3 regions of the Lactobacillus sp. X-49 genome follow, and region 1 is predicted to be linked to each of the others. Evidence: predicted binding sites of a transcription regulator. Region 1 holds the regulator's gene; each other region holds the start of a gene.

Region 1 (2,282 bases):
TACTACTTGCGTGAACGTCATGGTAAGTCTGCAAGAATCGCAGAGAGACGTCGTTAATCAAATAAAAAGAACTATCTTTTTGATAAGGATAGTTCTTTTTTTATGCTAAAATACCAGTAATCTTATTTTAGCTAGGAGGTTTTAAAGTGCAACAGCCATTTTTATTAGATTTTGACGCAAATCGAAACGCAGTACTAGAGCCAGACCATGAAAGAAGTAAAGTGAACTATCACTTTCACCGAAAATTGTTATTTGCATTTATTACAAAGGACGCAATAAAACAATTTTTAATAGTATATCCGCATCGTTTAATAGGACAATTTGATTGCTTTGAAGGTAAAACCCCCATTTATGAAGTTGAAATTGGTCAAGAAAAAATCACATTTTGTCAAGCCAAACTGGGTGCTGCAGCTGCCACTGAATTACTTGATTGGCTAATTAGTTATGGGGTTAAGCAAATATTAACGATTGGTTCGGCTGGAACATTGGTTGACCTTCCAGAAGGTTATTTTTTATTACCAACTAAAGCAATTAGAGATGAAGGTACTTCATTTCATTATATGGAAGCCAGTAACTTTGTTGACTTAAACTCAGCTTATTTAAGCCGAATTGAATTTTTAATGAAACAAAATGGTTTAAAAGCTAAGAAAGTTTTAACCTGGACAACTGATGGTTTTTTCAGAGAAACTGCTCAAAAAGTTCAACAATTTAGAAAACTTGGTGCTGCTTGTGTTGAAATGGAGTGTGCAGCCATGGCTGCATGTGCTCAATTTCGCCGAGTTGATTTTGCTCAAATCTTATTTACTGCAGATTCATTAAGTAGTATTGAATGTCACAAAGATAGGGGCTGGGGACTGGATGCTCATAAAACTGCTCTCACTTTAGCGGCTAAAATAATTGCTGAAGTTTAAGTAAACTTTGTGAAAAAATATGGTTGTGAAACCTATATGAAACACTAGAAAATTTCACAATCCAAAGAAAAAATATTGTTATAGCAAGGTTAAGCATGCAAAAAGCCCCAAAAATTTGTGAATTCATGATATCTAATTAATGTGGAAAAATATAAAATATCGACTATTAAAAAACCGTAACAGTGTTGTTACGGTTTTCATGAAGCTATTATCAGTTGGGTTACTTTAAATAATACTGTTGCGATACAAGCCAATAACTTTTCCAAGAATATGAACACTTGATAAAATAATTGGGGACATTGAATCGTTCTCTGGTTGAAGACGGTAATGGTTCTTTTCTTTATAGAAACGTTTAACAGTTGCTTCGTTTTCATCTGTCATGGCAACGACAATTTCACCGTTAGTAGCAGAACTTTGTTTACGCACAATTACATTATCACCGTTTAATATGCCAGCATTGATCATGCTTTCGCCGTGTACCCTAAGCATAAACAGGTCACCCGCGTCATTTGCTAAGTCTGGAGGTAGAGGAAAGTAGTCTTCAATATCTTCTACGGCAAGAATCGGTTGCCCTGCCGTAACAACACCTACAATTGGAATTTCTGATGGCTTTACACCAAGCGCATTCTTTCCAGCTTCTGTTATTTCAAGGGCACGCGGTTTGGTTGCATCTTTAATTAGTAACCCTTTTCGCTGCAAGCGCGCTAAGTGACCATGAACCGTCGAAGTTGAAGATAGATCAACTTCATGGCAGATTTCACGGACAGTCGGTGGGAATCCACGTTTTTGAACCGTGTCATATATGTATTGAAGTATTTGTAATTGTTTAGAGCTTTGTTTGGTAGTCATAGATTTCTCCCATGTAGCAGACTTAATTTTAATGTTATTTTACCAGATATAACTATCAAGTACAAACAAACGTTCTAATTATTAAACCTTTTTTTATTTGTAAAAATAGGTTAGACTTTTAAACCAAGAGGTGTAACATGACGAAAGATAATGAAAAAAAATTAACAAATAGAATTAATGAATTGTACCACAAGAAAAAATCTGTCGGACTAACCGATGAGGAAGAAAGAGAGCGTCGGGAACTGCATAAGAAATTTATTGCGAATTTTCGGGCTGGATTTAAACAAGATGTTGAGAATTTAGTCATAATTGACAAAAACGGTAACGAATTAACATCTGAAAAAGCAAAAGCAGTTCAACGTAAAAAAGGTTTAAGAAAAGATTAAGTTAGACCTTTAAATTTATGTAATTTTTAGGTAAGATATACCTATTGGACAAATTGAGGTGATTATTTTATGAAATTGGGATTAGCGATCTTTTTAATAGTTATTGCACTCTTAATAGGTCTAGTTGGAGGCTTTT
Region 2 (2,282 bases), on a different contig from region 1:
TAATATTCATGGTAAAAATCGTATTGAGAGAGCCATCAATGTATGCAATATTATTTTTTTATGTCACGAAATAGGTGGCCAGTTTATTCCAAATACCGAAACGAGTTCTTGCTCTTACTTTTCTCTTGATAAATTGCCACCACTATCGCTTAAACGCAATAACCAAGAGGAGATAGCAATGTTTTTTGCCGCTTTAAATGAAGCTGATTGGCAAACATGGTTCAATTAAAAAATCTAGTAGGTGATTTTTACCTACTAGATTTTTTAATTCCCTTGTTTTGGATCATCATTTGCTGAAATATCATTTAATGCTTGTCGTTGCTTTGTTTGATCAACATGAGTATATAAATCCGTTGCTGTCGTTCCTTTTTGACCAAGTTGTTGTGCAACTAAAACTTGATCTTTGGTAACACCATATAATTCAGAAGCAAGAGTATGCCTTAATTTATGTGGTGTTAAAGGATGACCAAATGCCGCCGAATATTTGTTAACCATCTTCTCAATTGCATTTGAAGTAATTCTCTTTGTTTGTTGATGCCAATTAGTTAAGAATAGGGCGGATTCTCTTTTGGTAACATTATACCGTTGCTTGCGAACTTTTTTATAATCTATCAGATAATCAAGCGTCCATTCAGCAATAGGAACACTATCTCGTTGACCACCTTTTCTCGTTACATCTAAAGTTGCTTTACGTAAATTTAAATCAGCAACATTAATTCCAGCACATTCAGAAACACGAATACCGGTGCCTAATATTAAAGCAATAATCGCTATATCACGTTGCTTATTAACTTTAAAGGAGGGAAGGGCTTGTTTATTACAACGCTGTTCATACTCGTTTTCAATAAAATCTAAAAACTGGTATTTCAAGTTACCGATATACATATGAGATTCAAGAACATGAGCTCGATAATTAAGAGTTTTTGTATCATTAAGTGAATCAATCTTAAGCATTACATTTCGTTCGAAATACGGTTGACCATCATTGTTATCTGCTGTTATCGTCAAAAACTTAAAAAGAGAGCGCAATGCATTAATTGAACGATTTATTGTAGTCGGTGAATTTAAATGGCCTTGCTGATTCTTTGTATGTCCTAAATAATTAATGTATAGCATAATATCATTTCGATGTAAGTTAGCTAGTGTTTCAACGGTAACTTGCTTATTATTGTTCACTCTTGATATTCCTTCAGTTCGCAACCAGTCAAAAAAACGTCTAATTTCAGTTAAATACTGATATGACGTTGCCAAAGAATGATTGGTTCCAAAGTTATATTCCTTAATATAATCGGGCATATTTTGTAATTCAGTTTGAATTAAATTTAAGTACTTATTTGTCTCCAAAAGTTAGTTCTCCTAGCATAATAATCTTTATTTAATTATAAAACAGGAATATATGTTTGTCTTTAAAAAAGTCAAAGCCCAGATAGCTTTTAAAGAGAAGATTAGTAGAATAGCAAGAAAAATTAATTGAGCAATATTTGTTATGTTTTATAGAGCATAAAATATTTTTTAAAAAATTATATTATTATAAATACCTGTTAATCAAAGCTTTTACCTATCATTAAAACTATAATTTTAATGATAGGTAAGCCGATTTAATAAGATACATTATGGCATCATTAATCAAACTTTCTTTACTAAAAACCAATTCAGTTATTAGAGCAATTTTGAATTGGTTTTATATATCACTGTTTAATAAATAAATTGACCAAATTTTTGATCTCAACAAATAGGAGATTATTTATCGATAAATATTATCAAATTTACATATGCTCATTTTAAACTCCAGGTTTAATTTACAGTGGTTTTAAATTTATTCAAACAGAATTTAAAGATATTCTATCTAACCAATTTTTGACTTTATTATAAATAAAGCGATAACGTCCCTCGATTTATATTAAAATCTCGTTTTAACTTTACATAATATATATTATACGAAGTTAATTATTGCTTGCCTGCTCTCCATTAATTTAAACTTTTTAAGCGGTATCAATAATTGTATTTAAATCTCAATGAACAACACCTATTTAAATTTAGAGTTTAAATAAGATTTTTTATAATGCTTATTTAAGCAAACAGTTTATAATTAAAGCGGTATCAAATTTGCTTGGTAATTTTGATATTTCTATCATGGATTTTAACAAGTATTTTTTCTAAATTTTGTTATTTCATATCAAAATTTAACTAGCTTTCGATCATAAAACAATTTTATTTTTGCTTATTAGAACAAAAATTGTAATAAAGCGCTTTTTATTTTAGAATTTATATATTATAAATAA
Region 3 (2,282 bases), on a different contig from region 1:
AGCACTTGGCCAAGTTACTAATCGCATTTCTTCAACAACGCTCTTAAAAAATTTAATCATTATCCTCTTACCTCGTTTCTTTATGTAAAGTCATCTTACCACAATACTTGCAAAATTTATTCAACTCAAGCCGCTGAGTGCGATTCTTACTTGCGGTGATCGAGTAGTTACGTGAGCCACAAATGCTACAGGCTAAGGATGCTTTTTTCACTGCCATAATCTCACTTCCAAACTATTGTATTTTAGCAAAAAAAATCTCTATAAGCAATTAATTACAGTTTGCCACTTTAATTAGTAAAATGGTCTCAATAAAAATAGCCACTCTATCGCGGGCGGCCATTGGTGATCAACATATAGCGTGACCACTGAGCGTAGAATATCTTATTAGTCGGACTTACTTCTTAAGATTTTCATTTACGAAGGATTCGATTTTGTCGTCAGCATCATCAAGAAACGGAAGCATATCTTCTTCTGTCTTGATAGTATCTCTCCCATTTTTTTCCATAAAATAGTCCCAAAGTACATCTCTAACAGGAATATCAGAGTCACTCCAGTCAAATACTTCTTTCATGTGACGATCTAGCAATGCTGTCTTTATAACTTCTTCTGCCATCTTAATTACCTCCTAAATATTATTCTACAATTATTTATTATACCCCTTTTTAGTGCCGACTACTAAAATAACTAATCTAAAAGTACATGGCGCATTTTTCGTGACACGCGTGAGCGTGCACGCAAAATTGTAACCCGCTCCACTTTAAACTTTTGCAGGGCATCTTCTAGATCAATGATCCCTAACTCAATTAGTAGGGCACTAATTTCTAAATCAGATAAGCTGGCAATTAAACTAGCTAATGACTCACTTAATGGAATTTCACTTGGACTTATAACTGATTTTGCTATCGGGTCTAATCCCTTTTCTTTTGCCGCGTCTAATGAAACTGATTGATTCATTGCCTTTCTTCTGTAAGCAGAATCATATCTGACCAATGTTTTAGCATGATTAGTGAGCCGAGTTTTATAATAACTGCCAAATCTTCCCTTACTTTGATCAAAATTCATAGCCGAGGCATGACAAATAATTAATGCGTCCTGATTCCAATCTTGGTCATCATAATATCGAACGTAATATTTTTGCTTCACACTATATACTAACGGATAATATAGTTGATAAAGTTTTACAAGTGCATCGTCTTTTCCTTCCTTAATCTGTGAGATTAAATTCGTTTCATCTGCGTTTACATCAAATAATTTTTCTTTGACCATTCTTCTTATCCTCAAACTTTCTTAGTATTTGAGGTGAAGAATACGCAACTTTTTCTTACTAAAATATCGAACAAACGTTTATATACTACAATTTATTTTTGGTGCAACAAAACATTAAAACACATTATTTTCAACGTTAATATAATTGCCAAAATAATCTTAATCAACAAAAAATACCCTGAAACTAAATAATTAAACTGTTAATTACTTAGTTTCAGGGTATTTTTATTCTTTAGTTTAACGGATTACGACTATTGAGCATCTGATAAAGCATTATACCCGTTGCCACGCTTGCATTGAGCGATTGAACGTGTCCAACCATTGGCAAAGTTAACATTTGGTCCATTTGTTCTTTAAGTAACCGTGAAATACCTTTGCCTTCGTTACCAATTACCAACACGGCCTTACCTTTACTGTTCCAGCGACGATAATCAATACCATTCATATCTGTTCCAAATAACCAATAACCTTTATTTTTTAAAATTTTACTAGTTTGAACCAGATTATTAACACGGGCAACTGGGACATGGTCAATTGCACCGGTAGAAGTTTTAGCAACAACCGATGTCAGCCCTGTTGCATGACGTTTAGGAATTATTATTCCGTCTACTCCAGTTGCATCAGCTGTTCGCAGAATTGAACCCAAATTGTGCGGATCTTCAATTGAATCCAACATTAACAAAAAAGGATCTTCTTTTGCTTGATCTAACTGGTCTAATAACCGAGCTAAATCTGCATATTCGAAACTTGCAATCGTTAAAACTAGACCCTGATGATTTTCGCCTGCTACCAACCGATCCAGCTTATTTTTAGGTACGGTCTGAACAATCACACCTTTATTTCTTGCTAATTCAAAAACTTCGTTGGCAAAATTTTCTTGTACGCCTTGTTGAAGAAAAACTTTATTAATCCGTTCAGCATCCTGCGTTTTTAAAAAATCTAGTCCAGCATGCTTACCGAAAATAAAATCACTATTAATTGAACTCATATTCATCTATCCCACCATTTTCTACTGC

What was found. Region 1 encodes LexA, which represses DNA repair genes until DNA is damaged. Its sites were predicted from a motif close to CNAACANNTGTTNG; they were not measured.
Region 2: a site for LexA is predicted at 1,390-1,403, ahead of xerS (tyrosine recombinase XerS). Genes of this name have one in related genera too.
Region 3: a site for LexA is predicted at 1,334-1,347, ahead of ACYIAQ_RS07490 (sigma factor). Genes of this name have one in related genera too.

What each region holds. Positions count from the first base shown of each region.
Region 1 is NZ_JBXSQM010000007.1:39,625-41,906, reverse strand. Features, by position in the region: gene rplS (50S ribosomal protein L19) at 1-57, shown strand, start outside; gene ACYIAQ_RS04800 (nucleoside phosphorylase) at 147-911, shown strand; gene lexA (transcriptional repressor LexA) at 1,137-1,760, opposite strand; gene ACYIAQ_RS04790 (DUF896 domain-containing protein) at 1,898-2,146, shown strand; gene ACYIAQ_RS04785 (YneF family protein) at 2,216-2,282, shown strand, end outside.
Region 2 is NZ_JBXSQM010000001.1:190,404-192,685, reverse strand. Features, by position in the region: gene ACYIAQ_RS00960 (NUDIX hydrolase) at 1-229, shown strand, start outside; gene xerS (tyrosine recombinase XerS) at 265-1,344, opposite strand.
Region 3 is NZ_JBXSQM010000015.1:8,588-10,869, reverse strand. Features, by position in the region: gene secE (preprotein translocase subunit SecE) at 1-60, opposite strand, end outside; gene rpmG (50S ribosomal protein L33) at 68-217, opposite strand; gene ACYIAQ_RS07495 (P8 family protein) at 395-613, opposite strand; gene ACYIAQ_RS07490 (sigma factor) at 685-1,266, opposite strand; gene rlmB (23S rRNA (guanosine(2251)-2'-O)-methyltransferase RlmB) at 1,499-2,254, opposite strand; gene ACYIAQ_RS07480 (Mini-ribonuclease 3) at 2,241-2,282, opposite strand, start outside.